Regions from separate parts of the Paenibacillus sp. FSL R10-2771 genome, predicted to be linked through region 2. Evidence: riboswitches for the same ligand, from Rfam matches in the RefSeq annotation. Region 2 holds a riboswitch; the other holds the start of a gene.
What was found. A riboswitch is a leader RNA that binds a small molecule or an ion and turns the genes downstream of it on or off. The one in region 2 is predicted to bind cobalamin.

Region 1: another riboswitch for cobalamin. It lies ahead of NSU14_RS21830 (energy-coupling factor ABC transporter permease); the one in region 2 lies ahead of NSU14_RS29495 (anaerobic ribonucleoside triphosphate reductase).

What each region holds. Positions count from the first base shown of each region.
Region 1 is NZ_JBBOBM010000001.1:5,104,853-5,112,434, forward strand. It holds partial or broken gene cobJ (precorrin-3B C(17)-methyltransferase) at 1-333, opposite strand, end outside; gene NSU14_RS21815 (energy-coupling factor ABC transporter ATP-binding protein) at 363-1,208, opposite strand; gene cbiQ (cobalt ECF transporter T component CbiQ) at 1,469-2,218, opposite strand; gene NSU14_RS21825 (energy-coupling factor ABC transporter substrate-binding protein) at 2,254-2,550, opposite strand; gene NSU14_RS21830 (energy-coupling factor ABC transporter permease) at 2,550-3,314, opposite strand; cobalamin riboswitch at 3,471-3,666, opposite strand; gene NSU14_RS21835 (ArsR/SmtB family transcription factor) at 3,831-4,772, shown strand; gene NSU14_RS21840 (DUF6171 family protein) at 4,878-5,153, opposite strand; gene NSU14_RS21845 (alpha-N-arabinofuranosidase) at 5,170-6,666, opposite strand; gene NSU14_RS21850 (peptide deformylase) at 6,898-7,320, shown strand; gene NSU14_RS21855 (5'-3' exonuclease) at 7,445-7,582, opposite strand, start outside.
Region 2 is NZ_JBBOBM010000001.1:6,832,046-6,839,627, forward strand. It holds gene NSU14_RS29455 (zinc-binding dehydrogenase) at 1-910, shown strand, start outside; gene NSU14_RS29460 (Atu4866 domain-containing protein) at 1,116-1,367, shown strand; gene NSU14_RS29465 (AraC family transcriptional regulator) at 1,444-2,319, opposite strand; gene NSU14_RS29470 (SDR family oxidoreductase) at 2,480-3,217, shown strand; tRNA gene NSU14_RS29475 (tRNA-Thr) at 3,378-3,449, opposite strand; gene NSU14_RS29480 (sugar phosphate isomerase/epimerase family protein) at 3,533-4,312, opposite strand; gene NSU14_RS29485 (MTH1187 family thiamine-binding protein) at 4,363-4,671, opposite strand; cobalamin riboswitch at 5,013-5,243, shown strand; gene NSU14_RS29490 (hypothetical protein) at 5,360-5,485, opposite strand; gene NSU14_RS29495 (anaerobic ribonucleoside triphosphate reductase) at 5,582-7,567, shown strand; gene nrdG (anaerobic ribonucleoside-triphosphate reductase activating protein) at 7,564-7,582, shown strand, end outside.

The sequences.
Region 1 (7,582 bases), 1.7 Mb from region 2:
CTCTACTCCGTCAGCCCGGTTCCAGCCCCGTTCAATCAGCACCTCGTAGACCAGACCCGCCATGCCGTATACACCGGCATCGCCGCTGGATATTACGGCAATGGTCTGGCCGTCCTCGGCTCGGCGGACGGCCTCCTGCGCCCGGCTGACCTCTTCGGTCATGCCGGTGCCGACAATCTCCTGATGCCGCAGCAGCGGTTTGATCAGATCCACATAAGTGTTATAGCCGATTACAGCCTCACTCTCTTCGAGAGCAGACAGCGCCCGGCCGGTAATATGCTCCAGCGCTCCGGGACCGAAGCCGATAATCAGCAGCTTGCCTTGTTTCTTCATCCTTCTTCCCCCGTTCATGAATACCTGTATTAACTATTCAGCAGCCTGTTTAGTACAGCTTTGAAATCTCCCGCCGTGCGGGGGGCTGGCTGGCCGGCGGTGTGCCGTGCAGGCAGGCTGTACCACAAGTCGGCCAGCAGCGGCAGACCGAGGCCGATGGCCTGCAATTCTTCCGCCCCGGCAAAAATCTCCTCCGGCGTCCCCTCAGCCCGGCACCTCCCCTGATCCAGTACGATAATCCAGTCCGCCCAGCGGTACGCCAAGTTCATATCATGCGTAGCCATAACTACGGTTGTGCCTTTTTCATGTATAAGATCAAGACCCTGGAGCATCTGTGTCTCGGATAACGGGTCCAGATACGAGGTCGGCTCATCCAGCAGGATCAGCTCCGGCTCCATCGCCATTACTCCGGCGAGTGCGGTGCGTTTTTTCTGCCCCAGGCTAAGCTGGTGAACCGGTTTGTCACTCAGCTCCGTCAGGTTCAGCAGTTCCATGACACTGCGGCAGCGCTCAGCTATTGCGGCTTCGTCCATCCCCGTTCCCCGCAGCCCGAAGGACACATCCTCCAGAGGTGTGCTCAATATGAGCTGCTGCTCCGGGTCCTGAAAAACAAGACCCACACTGCGCCGCAGCGCGGCCAGCTCTTTTTTGGCATAGGACAATGTCCTGCCTCCCTGCTGAACCGTACCCTTCTGTGGACGCAGAATGCCGACAGCATGCAGGAACAGGGTCGATTTGCCCGAACCATTGTGGCCGAGCACCGCCGTTTTGCGGCCTTTGGGAATGGAGATGGTTAGTTCACGCAGCGCGGCTTCCTTCGTATCCGGGTAATGAAACACCACCCCGTCAAAAGCCAGACTATATTCCATGTCCATGACGTACTCCTCTAATGTGATTTGGCAAAGCGGTATCGGATAAATGTTGTACGTTTTACAGCTTTGAATCCTGGATACTCCGGCCTTCTGGGGGATTGTTGTATGGAATACAACAATCTTCCCTCAGAGCCAACTAAATGAAGTGAAATGCTGCCTTTTGTACAACAATCTTGGAATACATCCGATATTCCGGGGAAATTGTTGTACTTTGGGCATGATTTCAACAAAGCCAGCAGATTTCCTGCACTAAAATCTTAAATTCAACCCCGCAGCCACAGCCAAAGCTGCGCCAGCGCCAGCACAGCGATCCCGGCATACGCCCGGACCGCATAACGCCGCGGCACAGGCCGCGCGGTATACGGCGGCAGAATGATCTCCCCCGTGAACCCGCGGGTCAGCAGCCCCTGCGACAATCCGTAATAACGGTGCATCGTATTGCCGAAGAGGGCCGCGGTCATGGCCGCAGTCTCCCGCAGCCTGGCCTTATACCCTCTGCGGCCGCCGCGCAGCCTCCGGGCCAGCATCAGCCCGTGCGCCGCATCATTCAGCAGGAACAGGAAGCGGTACATGATCAGCATCAGCTCCAGCACAATCTGCGGCATACGCAGCCTGCGCAGCACCTGCAGAAGCTCGCTGAACGGGGTGGTGAACATTAGGAAGAAGAAGCAGCTCATGCAGGCCGAGACTCTGGCCAGCAGTTCACCGGCCCGCTCCAGCCCTGCTGCCGTGATATATACCGGAAGAGGCGGCCCCGAAATCCGGAATATGCCAGCTTCCCCGGCAGCCGGGTGGCCGAATTCCACGAGCAGCGCCGGTACACTAAGGCAATAGAACAGCAGCGCCGTGCCAAACAACAGCCCGTAGGCGCGATAGGGAATTTTGGCATGCAGGATGCACCAGGACATCATCCACAGCGTAATCACAAGCTGCAGCACCGGATGCACGGTATAGGAGAGCAGGAACATCAGTGCCGCGAACGAGCTTTTCCACATGGGAGACAGCTGCCTCAAGGCATTATTATAAGAAAGGACATCAATTCGTCTGATCACTTGCTGATGCTGTTCTGCTTCGCCTGGCCTTGTTTCCCTTTCAGCAGCCCCAGTGAATATCCGATCACCCCGGCGCCAATCGCCGCCTGCAATGCGAACAGCATACTCTCCGTCTCACCCGGAAGCTCGGTCAGCGGCTTGAACCAGGGTTCATATTCGGGGTTAATCTCTGTGATCACACCCTCGGCAGCATCATCGGCCCCGCCGAAATCACCACTCACGAACAGCAGCGGCAAGACACACAGCAGGACAACAGCCAGCAGCATCAATCCATTTTTCCATTTATTGCTCATTATGCATTTCCCCCTTTGACCTTACGTTTCAGGAGCGACATTTCATTCGGACTGTACGATTTCAGCCAGTTCCACAATAATACGGTCAGCAGCCCTTCGCTGATGGCCAGCGGAATCTGCGTCACGGCAAAGATCCCCCCGAATTTGAGAAAAGACGCCAGGACTCCGCCATCCGCAGCCGGAAAAGCCACCGCAAGCTGGAAGGAAGTCACTACATAAGTCATCAGATCGGCAACCGCCGCTGCACAGAATAAGGCCAGCTTCTCGCGGTCCGGCAGCTTCATCATCAGCTTATAGACTGCATATCCGGCAAAAGGCCCCGCGACCGCCATCGAGAACGCATTCGCCCCCAGCGTAGTGATCCCCCCGTGCGCCAGAAGCAGCGCCTGAAACAACAGCACGATCGAGCCGATCACGCCCATCGGCAACGGTCCCAGCATAACTGCGCCAAGTCCGGTACCTGTAGGATGCGAGCTGCTTCCGGTAACGGAAGGCATTTTGAGCGCCGATAAGACGAAGGTGAACGCCCCTGCCAGACCGAGCAGCAGCTTCAGCTCCGGATTCTCCCTGGTCATCGATCTAAGCCTGATAATCCCGAGTATGAAGAACGGTAAGAACGCCACCCACCAGAACACGGCCCAGCCTACCGGCAGAAACCCTTCCATAATGTGCATAGCCTGGGCCGTTCCCGGTTCATTCAGCATAAAGTACACTGTAAATCCGGCAATCAGCGCCGCAAAACTCCAAAATCCGCGTTTCTTCATTTGTCAGCCTCCAAGTTTCTTTAATATAGCAAACCCAAAAAACTCCCGCCCTTCAGGGTGGGAGTTTATGTACGCAGGTATGATTCGATAGAGGACGCTGCAGAGACGCCTCTTCTCATTAACCTATCCGTACACCGCTCCTATCCGCGTAGAGTCGTGGTGTGCGTAATCAAGGTAGGTCTCCTGGCTTGGAATACGGGCGCTATATCCTTCGTCTTCCCCGGGGTTCTCCCCGAGTGACATCATGAAGTTCAGCTCTTCCTTACAGTGGCGGGACCGCTCGGGACTTGCACCCGATTCCCTGTTATCCCTTGCCTGATCCGGCAAGAGCACCTTGTTACATCGCTAATCCATCCTACATCATAGCGGAACAGGCTCTGCATGTCTGTGATAAAATTGGAGCGGCTGCGAAGGACGCAGTATTCATTTGCTTGTTGGGCAGCGTTCATTTGCTTGTAAGAATATCATTTGAGTAATATAATTATTAACTATATAACCTGAACGTGGAGGCAGCGCATGAAACTTGATCTAACCGAACAATCTTTACCCGTGTACGAAGCGTTATCCAGCGCTGTGCGCCTGCAGATGCTGCGGCTCCTGTCCGAACAGCCTATGAACGTCAAGGAACTGGCCGGGGCGCTGAAGCTCAGCAGTGCCATTATGACGATGCATGTGCGCAAGCTGGAAGCTGCCGGACTGATCCGCAGCCACATGGCTCCCGGGCGCAGCGGACTGCAGAAGATTTGTACACTGGCCGCCGAGAGTGCTGAGATTATTTTCCCCGGACAAGCCAGAACACAGCGCAGAGGCTACCGTAAGGAAATTCCCGTGGGCCACTACTCTGATTTCCAGATTGAACCGACCTGCGGCTTATCTACAACCGAGCGGGTGATTGGCAACTTTGACGATCCGCGGTATTTCTGGGATCAGGAGCGGGTGAATGCGGGCATTCTGTGGTTCGGCAAAGGATTCGTAGAATATAAAATCCCGAACTTCCTGCTGTCCAGCCAGAAGCCGGAGGAGCTGGTCATCACGATGGAGATTGCCTCCGAAGCCCCGTCCATCAATAATAACTGGCCCTCCGACATCACCTTCACACTGAACGGTCAGCGGCTAGGCTTCTGGACCAGCCCCGGCGACTACGGGGACAGCCCGGGCAAATACACTCCTGCCTGGTGGCCTGCGCTCACCAACCAATATGGGCTGCTTAAGCAGCTGCGGATTACTCCGGCGGGCACGTTCATGGACGGTCAGAAGCTGTCAGAGGTTACGCTGGAGCAGGTCGGTATCCGTGATAAGCAGTGGACGTTCAAGGTCTCTGTGGAAGAGGATGCGGAGCATATCGGCGGCCTTACCTTATTCGGCAAGGGGTTCGGCAACTATAACGAGGATCTTGTGTTTGAGCTCTTTTATACAGATGCAGTTGAAGCTTCGGCAAGTGCCAGTCTGGCGGAATGACCCAAACAGGATGGTGCAGCAAACAGCGGCAGCGGGAGACCTAAGGCTCAGGTCCCCCGCTGCCGCTGTTGTGGTTACGGGTGTATTGCAGGACAGCTTTGCAGTTTAATCAGTCACCGGCTGCCACAGGCCGCCGCCCGGCAGCGGACAGCCGCGTGCCTTCAGCCGGGCTACAACCGGTATAATACAGCCGCAGGCAATGCAGGTTACGCCATCCTGCAGCTTGGGACAAGCTCCGCATAGGGCAACCCGCTCGGCGTAGACTTCGTCCGGGGCTGTATTCTCCGGATTGAACATGGAGGAGGCGAGAATCCGGGCAATCTGCGCTTCCGTCACCTTGTACTCTTCCCGGCATCCCTTGCATGCTGAGGTTGTAGTCATGCTGCGCTCCCTCCCGTTAAGCTCCCGGAGTAATTGCCAGTACTGTCACCGACATTGGCGGCAGTTCAACCGTAAGCGTGTCGCCTTCAAGCTGGAAGGCGGTGAACGGCTGCGGTACTACCGCTTCCGGCTGCTCGAAGGTATTGTGGGCATCGATGGAAGACCCTGCAAGTGTAGTGCCGCTTACGGCTGCTGACTGTCCAGCCAGTCCGCGCAGCTCCAGCGGCAATACTGCCGGTGCAGCGTGATTCAGGTTGCACAGGCTGACGTGAATGACGCCCTCTGCCGTTACGGAAGCTGAAGCAGATACTTCAGGAATCTCCACGCCCTCATAGCTGTAAACCGGGCTGTCGATCGTCAGATCCAGCAGCTCCGCATCCTGATGTACTTTATACATATTGAATACATGGTAGGTTGGAGTCAGAAGCATTTTCTCGCCTTCGGTCAGAATTACAGCCTGCAGCACGTTTACAGTCTGGGCAATGTTCGCCATCCGTACACGGTCGCTGTGCTTGTGGAAGATATTCAGGGTCAGACCGGCAACCAGCGCATCACGGATCGTGTTCTGCTGGTAGAGGAATCCAGGGTTCGTACCGGGTTCCACATCATACCAGGTGCCCCATTCATCAACGATCAGGCCCACTCTTTTGTCCGGATCGTATTTGTCCATAATCACACTGTGGCGGGTAACCAGCTCATCCATGAACAGCGCCTTCTTCAATGTGTTGAAATATTCATCCGTTCCATAGCCGGTAGCCGCACCTTTATTAGCCCAATCCGAAGTCGGCAGGGTGTAGTAGTGCAGGGTAAGCGAATCCATGAAGCGGGTGGCTTCGCGCATCAGCACTTCGGTCCAGTTATAGTCATCCGAGTTCGCGCCGCAGGCGATCCGGTGAATTTTGTTATCCCCATAGTTGCGCACATAAGTCTGATATTGGCGGTACAGGTCAGCATAATATTCAGGACGCATATTGCCGCCGCAGCCCCAGTTCTCATTGCCCACGCCGAAGTAAGCTACACTCCAGGCCTCTTCCTGGCCGTTCTTCTGGCGCAGCTCAGCCATCGGCGATACACCGTTAAAGGTCAAATACTCAACCCACTCGGACATCTCCTGAACCGTTCCGCTCCCTACATTGCCGTTGATGTACGGCTCACATTCCAGCATGGCGCAGAGCCGCATGAATTCATGTGTACCAAAATGATTGTTCTCAACCGCACCGCCCCAATGGGTATTGATCATCCGCTTGCGTTCTTCACTCGGGCCAATGCCGTCCTTCCAGTGGTATTCATCGGCGAAGCAGCCGCCCGGCCAGCGCAATACGGGAATCTTCATTTCCTTAAGCGCTTCCACCACATCGTTGCGGATACCCTTCGTGTTCGGAATCGGCGAATCTTCCCCTACCCAGATGCCTTCATAGATACAGCGTCCCAGATGCTCAGCGAAATGTCCATAGATGTTGCGGTTAATTGTGCCTTTGCGGATGTCAGTGTTCAATACAATGCGTTCTGCCATTTCAGTTAACGCTCCTCTTTAAGTTAATATATTTGTTAATCATTTAACACTTATATTAATATTATAGTCAGGCTTCCGCCGGTTCGTCAATCTTTAAATAAAACGTACAACATATATGTATTTATAGACTGCAGAAAAGGAAATTCGAGCCTGCATACGAGGATGAAGCCAGATTCATTTCACTGTCCATACAAAAGATGATATTATGGCAGTGGCAACCAAATAAAACACATGGAGAATACTATGATCAGACCCATATGTAAAGATATGACGATTCTAAGCCAGAAGTCCACACCGGCAACTAAAGAGGATCTGCCGGTGTTAGATGACCTTCTGGATACATTGCGCGCGAATGCAGACCGGTGTGTCGGCATGGCGGCTGATATGATCGGTGTCAATAAGCGCATCATCGCGTTCAGTATCGGACCAGTGAATGTCCCCATGATTAATCCGGTCATCACGGGGCGTAACAGTCCTTATGAGGCTGAGGAGGGCTGTCTCTCACATGATGGCGTACGCAGAACTATGCGCTATGATTCCATTGAGGTAGAGTTCCTCGACCGTAATTTCAAACCGCAGAAGCAGACCTTCACCGGATTTGCGGCGCAGATCATTCAGCATGAGATCGATCACTGCGACGGAATTGTAATCTGAGCCCGGCATATGGTATTCAGTTGTCAGGGATAACACAAAAAGACCCCTATCGCGAGACTTTCGCGAGGGGTCTTCTGCTTATTCAGGAGGCTCTGGCCTGCCTAAGCCTATAACTAAGCTCTTCTCAGCCCAAATCTCCGAGTTCAATCTGTACGATTCCCCGGTCATCCCGGACCTCGGCGATCCCGCCGATCAGATGCATCAGGCTGCCGAACTCCAGCTCATTGAACTTGCGTGCCGCAGTATCCCGCTGCAGTGCCCA
Region 2 (7,582 bases):
CTCACCGGCTCATGGATATTTGACCGTCAAGGAAGTCGCCGCACCGGAGGCCCAGCCCGGGGAGGCAATCGTTAGAGTGCATGCTTTCTCCCTTAACCGGGGTGAAGTTGTTGATGCAAGGAAGGAGGCTGAGGGATTCCGGCCGGGCTGGGATTTTGCCGGAACTGTTGTCCAGCAAGCCCGGAATGGCACCGGACCCAGAGAAGGAAGCCGTGTCACCGGGCTTCTCCCGATGGGGGCATGGGCAGAGCGGGTGGCTGCACCCGCTTCGTTCCTGGCAGAGATACCGGATAACATAACCTTCGCCCAAGCCGCCACTTTGCCTGTAGCAGGCCTGTCCGCACTTTACACCCTTAGAAAGGGCGGAATGCTGCTCGGCAAGAAAATATTGATCACCGGCTCCACTGGAGGCGTGGGAATCATGGCTCATCAGTTAGCCGCACAGTCCGGGGCATTTACAGTAGGTGTAGCAAGAACAAAGGAAAAAGCCCAGGTTGCCCGGGAAGCCGGCGCTAATGAGGTTGTGGTTGGAGAAGCTGCGATATCTCAGGCAATTCCTTACGGGCCTTATCATCTAATCGTGGATTCGGTGGGCGGTGATACACTGGCTGCTTTGATGCCTCAGCTGGAACCGGGAGGGACCCTAGTCTCGATGGGACATTCAACCTCTCCTTATTCCACACTTGATATCAGAGGCTTAGGCGGCAGAACCTTGTACAGCTTCTTTCTTGGAGAAGAAGTTAGCCGTTACTCCGTAGCCGACGACCTCAAACTGCTGGCCGGCCTACTCTCTGCAGGCCAATTAACACCCCTCATTGAAGTGGAAGCGTCATGGGAGAAGATAGCGGAGGTATCCGAGGCGCTGCTGGAACGCAGATATTCCGGTAAGGCCGTGCTGTTGACCGAATAATTCTGATATAAAAAGCGCCTGTAAAGCACGCACGACAGATATGGCAGACCCGTTTCACCACAAAAGAGGTTAAATTGGTCATAATGTTCTCAATCTCTTAAATGGAGGATTAGGCAACAATCTCAATGAATCAGGCTACCCCCCATTGTATTGAAGGAGGATAATAAACATGCAGAACTAAATAAAGAAAGAAAGGATGAATATAATGGAAGATAGCATTAACCCCTTCCATCCTTATATTGGAATGTGGGTAACCGCAGATGGTTATATAAGGCATGAATTGCTGCCTAACGGCCGCTATGCTGAAGCACGCGGAAGCAGAAAAAGCGCTTATCAAGGAAGTTATTCTATTACAGGTGATCATATTGAATATGTAGATGATACCGGCTTCACCGCCGATGGTGATTTTCGCGATTCGGTGCTCTATCACGGAGGCATGGTCTTGTATCGGGAGTAAACCAAGTTTCCACATAACAGGAATAACAAAAACACCGCATTCTCAGGAGAATTGGCGGTGTTTTTGTGTGATGCAACTATATCGTTTCCCGGAACCGATGTACATCCCGAATAGGCGGCTGGCCGAACAAGCGGGCATACTCACGATTGAACTGCGTGGCGCTCTCATAGCCAACCTGATAAGCGACACTTGTCGCATCGCTCGTTGTCGCCAGGAGAATTTTCCGAGCTTCTGTCAGCCGCAGGCGTTTCTGATACTGGAGGGGGGTCATTGCCGTCACTTCTTTGAAACAGGCAAAAAAAGATGATTTGCTCATTCCGGCTGCTTGCGCGAGCTTCTCCACCCGCATGGGTTCCGCATAGTGGAGATTCATCCCTTCAATCACGTGGGCAATTTGATGGGCACGGCTGCCCAAGAGAGCGAACTGCCGTATAGAGTCCCCTTGCTCAGTCTGCAGCATACGGTAAAGAATCTCGCGCACTGCATAAGGAGCCAGCACCGGTAGATCATCCGGCGTATCCAGCAAACGGATTAGATGCATGACAGCCTCATGAAGCGGATCGCTCATCCGGCTGATAACCAAAGCGCGGGGAGGTTCTTGTCCTGTGTTTTCTGTGACATTGGATTGTTGAATCACATCCAAAATCTGATCCATATCAAACTGTAGCTGAAGGGACAAGTACGGGGTCTCTGGAGAGGCTTCAATGACTTGTCCGGTAATTGGCAGGTGCACGGAAGCGGCCAGATAGCTTCCGTGATTATAACAATAGCTTTCCAGCCCCAGCATTACCCGCTTGGCACCTTGAGCAATCACACACAGGGATGGCTTGTATACCGCAGGCACTGGCGCGGATATGTCGGAAGAACGAATTAAAGAAAGAGCAGGATAGGCGGTAACGATGGTCCCATCTTGTACGGCAATACGTTCGATTCGTTCGGTCAATTCAGTCAAGCGTATTCCTCCATTCTGCGACTATTACAATTTACTTTATTGCATTTTGGAGGATTAGGCAATCTCTTCACAGTATCCGGCTACCGCAAGCTTTGAAGTCGGCAGCATAATGAACATGTAACACCTAAGCGTATTTCATTCATAAAAGGAGCGGTGTGGCATGTCGACATTAAAAGATAAAGTAGTGCTTATTACCGGTGCCAGTAGCGGCATTGGAGAAGCGACCGCCAAATGGCTCGCTAAGCGTGGAGCACAGGTGGTGCTCGGTGCAAGACGGACGGACAGGCTAGAAAAGCTGGCGGAGGAGATCAGAAACGCGGGCGGGATTGCTGAATACCATTCCCTCGACGTAACGGATTTTGAGCAAATGAAATCAATCGTCCAATTTACAGTTCATCAATTCGGACGCCTTGATGCCCTTGTAAATAACGCAGGTGTGATGCCGTTATCGCCACTTGATGCATTAAAGATCGAAGAGTGGAACCGTATGATTGATGTCAATATTCGCGGTGTGCTGCACGGTATCGGAGCTGCTATTCCCGTAATGAAGGAACAGAATTCCGGCCATATCATCAATGTTGCCTCCGTTGGCGCCTATACTGTCTTTCCGAAATCATCGGTTTATTGTGCCACCAAGTTCGCGGTCCGGGCGATTACAGAGGGCCTGCGTCAGGAGTTGGGAGCAACAATCCGTACGACGGTTATTTCTCCAGGCGTAACCGAATCCGAACTGGCTGATACCATCACTGATGAGTCAGCCCTCGAGATGATGAAATCCTTCCGGGCCAATGCTTTGCCCTCTTCCGGTATTGCCCGCGCCATTGCCTATGCCCTTGAGCAGCCTGCGGAAGTGGATGTAAATGAATTGATCGTGCGCCCAATGGGGCATCCGGCTTAAACCGCTAAGCAGATTAGGAAATAAGACTTGACGGCTACCAAAAGTGAATTCCGTTACTTCACTCGAATATGGTAGAAGAATGGTAGAGGTTTATGGTGGTACAGAAAAAAGCGCGGCCTCCGAAATCCCCGGAGGCCGCGCTGCATATGAATTCAAAAGATGCTGGTGAAGGGAATTGAACCCCCGGCCTACGCATTACGAGTGCGTTGCTCTACCCCTGAGCTACACCAGCTTAAAGGATAGTCTGCCTGCCAAACAAAAAATATTATAACTCTTTCAGCAGAAAACGCAACCCTTTTTGATCATTCGCGCTGCCTAGTCCTGCATTAGCCCCAGCCCGCGGAAATATTCCAGTGCCTCCTTAGCACTTTCCAACGAGGACACGGCATAAGCCTCTTGCTCTACTATATAGTACAGAATCCCGCTCTCCTCTGCCTTGTCGAAGACGCTCCGGAAATCAACCTGCCCTTTCCCGAGGTCAGTCTCTTCATTATTTGCCCCGAAATCCTTAATGTGAACCAGCGGAACACGGCCGGCATAACGGGCGACATAGTCAATAGGACGTGCTCCGCCCCTGTGTACCCAGCCCAGATCGAACTCTGCAAACATATGCTCCGCAGGAATCTGTTCCAGCCATATATCGATGACTGCTTTGCCGTCTACCTCCGCAAATTCATAATCATGGTTGTGATACCCGTACTGCAGGCCTGCTGCACGGACCATCGCGGAGGCCTTCTCCAGGAAGGGAATCACCGCCGTCACATCCTCCATTGAGGGGTTCTGCGGAAGCGGTGCCGAAGGGGTGATCATATATTGTAATCCAAGTTCCTTCGCATATTCAATTTCTTTGGCTAACGCCCGTTCCATGTTATCCAGACTGCTGAAATCCAGGCCCACATGCGCCGAAGGCGCAGCAAGACCCAACCGGTCCAATGTACGGCGCAGTTCTCCTGCAGACACGCCGAAATAACCGGCGAATTCTACCGCCTGATATCCCATCTCCGCAACTTTGCCCAGTGTACCCAGGAAATCGCGCTCCGTCTGGTCACGCAGTGTGTACATTTGAATCCCGATCTGCTGTGAGGCTTTTGCCATGAAAGATCCGCTCCTTATAGGTTGAATCTGATTACAACTACAGGTACTCTTTACTCTCCTTGCAGCTTGCGTTCCACGGATTCCAGCTTGCTGCGGCTCGTAGAAGGCTTGTCACGACGGTCATCAATCTTAAGCGAGGTGGAAACCCGCTGTGCTCCTGACGTAAACGGCGACTCATGCAGCGCTTCTACCGCAGCAAGAATCCGTGCAACCGGTCCTTCAATAATAGTCCCCATCGAAGTAAGCTCATAGGTAATCCCCTCCACGGTCTGCAGCACACGCTGCATATCGGCCACATAGCTGCTGAGACTGGTACTGCCAGTGCCAATCGGAATAACGGTCACTTCGCCAATCGCCATTATGAAATCCCTCCTGCAAGTTTGATGAGTCTGCTCTGTCCTTACTCCTTAATTGTAACCCTTCAGCGCCGCTCCCACAAATACCCATAGCCCCCCCCTCTTTATTACTATCTCCCTAGTAAAACTACTAGGATTAGACGCACTCTATTTATGGAGTCTTTGTGGCATCTTTTGGGACAATTTATGACTCATTTAAGGCCATATCCACAGGAAAGTTGTGGATTACCTGTGGACTAACTGTGGATCATCTGTGAGTAAACCTGCGGAACCCGCTCCCCGCGCGGATTCGCAAAAAAATGTTTACAAACACAATATATTGAGTTACTTTTATTTAACAACAACAAAATATAGTAGAAACAGGTGTTTCGCCCTCTTGCTAGGGTTGAAGCTTAATAGGGAAACACGGTGCAAATCCGCTGCGGTCCCGCCACTGTAACCGGATGTTCCAGCTGCCAGACGCCGCTGGAGCAGCATCCTCCGACAACAAGCCACTAAGGGGCTGCGAGGCCCCTCGGGAAGGCGCCGGAGGGCATGCCGGAAGCCAGGAGACCTGCCTGTTTCTGTGGCACCTGTTAGACTCCTGCGAGGAACAGGCGAGGTGCCCGCATGCGGCCTGCACGAGCAGAGTTAGCCTTTCCGTTAATCGGGCCAGAGGCTGCCGATACCTGAGGACGATAGAGTATCGTCCTCAGGTATCGGCTTCTGCGGAAGGTACAAGAACAGGTTCCAGAACAGGACAAGCCCTGTGCCCGTTCGTATTTTCCACATAGACCACCGGCAAATGTCCGCTGTTTCGGATATTTGCAATACGCATTCGGGCATTTCCCGCCTCCCGGCTGGAGATGCCTTTTTACTGATGTCATGGAGCACATGCTTCACGCTTACGATACCGAGAGGAGAGAGCTATACAATGACGCTGCTGGAGAAACGATATAACGAAGGACAAGCTGCACAGGAAGTTCTTTTGGAAGAAGTTATTCATTTGGGACGGGATATTATCGACAGCCGGGATTTGGATCTGCTGCGCGAGAACGCCAACTTGAACGGGGAGAGCTTCTCCGGCAAGATGAGCAAATTCGGCAGTGAATATTCCAAGTGGTACGCCCGCAATTTCACAATGCCGCCACAGCTCGTGCAGGCTATTGAAGATAATGTTGTATATGTACACGACCTGGACCAATATGCCATTGGAACAACTAACTGCATCTTCATCCCGTTTGAACGTCTTCTCCGCGAAGGCTTCAATACCGGCAACGGCAGCGTCCGCCCTCCGAATTCGATTATGACGGCTATGTCGCTGGTGGCGATTATTTTCCAGTCCCAGCAGAATGCCCAGTACGGCGGCGTATCCGCCAACAAGCTGGATTACGATCTGGCGCCTTATGTCACTAAATCCTTCGCTAAGCTGTTCCGCAAAGGAATGGAATACTTCGAGGAAGGTACAGCCGGCGAAGCGCTCGGCGAGGTCACTATGACCCGCAGCGATCTGGAAGAGAAGTATCCGCGTGCCTTCCGTTTCGCCCTGAAAGAGACAGAAATTGAAACCCTTCAGGCTGCGGAGAGCATGGTACATAACCTGAATACCATGTCCAGCCGCTCCGGCGGCCAGATTCCTTTTACCAGCATCAACTACGGAACCTGCACCTCTCCGGAGGGCCAGCTCGTGATTAGCTCCCTCTTAACTGCTACTATGAACGGACTTGGCAGCGGAGAAACACCGGTGTTCCCGATTCAGATCTTCAAGTGCAAACAGGGTGTCAACCAGCAGCCTGGTGATCCTAACTATGAGCTGTTCCTGAAAGCGGCAGAGTGCTCTGCACGCCGGCTGTATCCGAACTTCGCCAATCTGGATGCTCCGCTGAATATGCAGTACTACGATCCAACCGATCCGGATACTGAATTTGCTACGATGGGCTGCCGGACACGTGTTCTGGGCGACCGCTTCGGGCGCAATCACTGCTCGGGCAAAGGCAACCTTTCATTCAATACGCTTAACCTTGTACGTCTTGGTCTGGCTTACGGCACAGTAACTGGCCGCCGCCTTGCCGCTGACGAAGAAGGCTTCTTCGAAGATCTTAATCATTATATGGACGTTGCGCTGGACGGCCTGCTGCACCGGTTCCGCATTCAGGCTTCCCAGAAAGCCAAAGCCTCCGATTTCATGATGCGTGAAGGCGTCTGGGAAGGCGGCGAACAGCTTGCACCGGAAGACAGCGTAGGTGAACTGCTGAAGCACGGCAGCCTGTCCCTTGGTTTCATCGGTATGGCCGAGTGCATGAAGGCTATGTACGGCAAACACCATGGCGAAGATATGGAGGTCCATGCCAAGGCAGTGGCCATTGTCCGCCACATGCGTGAATACTGCGACCGCAAGAGCGAAGAGCTGGATCTGAACATTACTCTATTCGCTACGCCTGCCGAAGGTCTCTCCGGCAAATTCACCAAGATAGACCGCAAGGTTCTCGGTTCCATTCCGGGTGTAACGGACCGTGAATACTATACGAATTCATTCCACATTCCGGTCTATTACGACCTGAGCGCAGCCAAGAAGATCAGCCTGGAAGCTCCATTCCATGAATATTGCAACGCCGGAGCAATCTCTTATGTAGAGCTGAACGGCAATGCCCGCAGCAACCCTGCAGCTTTCGTCAAAATCATCAAATACGCGCTGGAGCAGGACATCAGCTATTTCAGCATCAACCACCCGATTGACCGCTGCTCCGGCTGCGGCCACGAAGGTGTAATCGGCACGAATTGCCCATCCTGCGGCGCTCATGAAGATACAACGCATATCCGCCGGCTGCGCCGGGTAACCGGATATCTGACCGGCGACTATCAGACCCGCTTCAATGCCGCCAAGCAAGCCGAAGTACGGGACCGCGTTAAGCATCTATGAACATCTGCGGATATT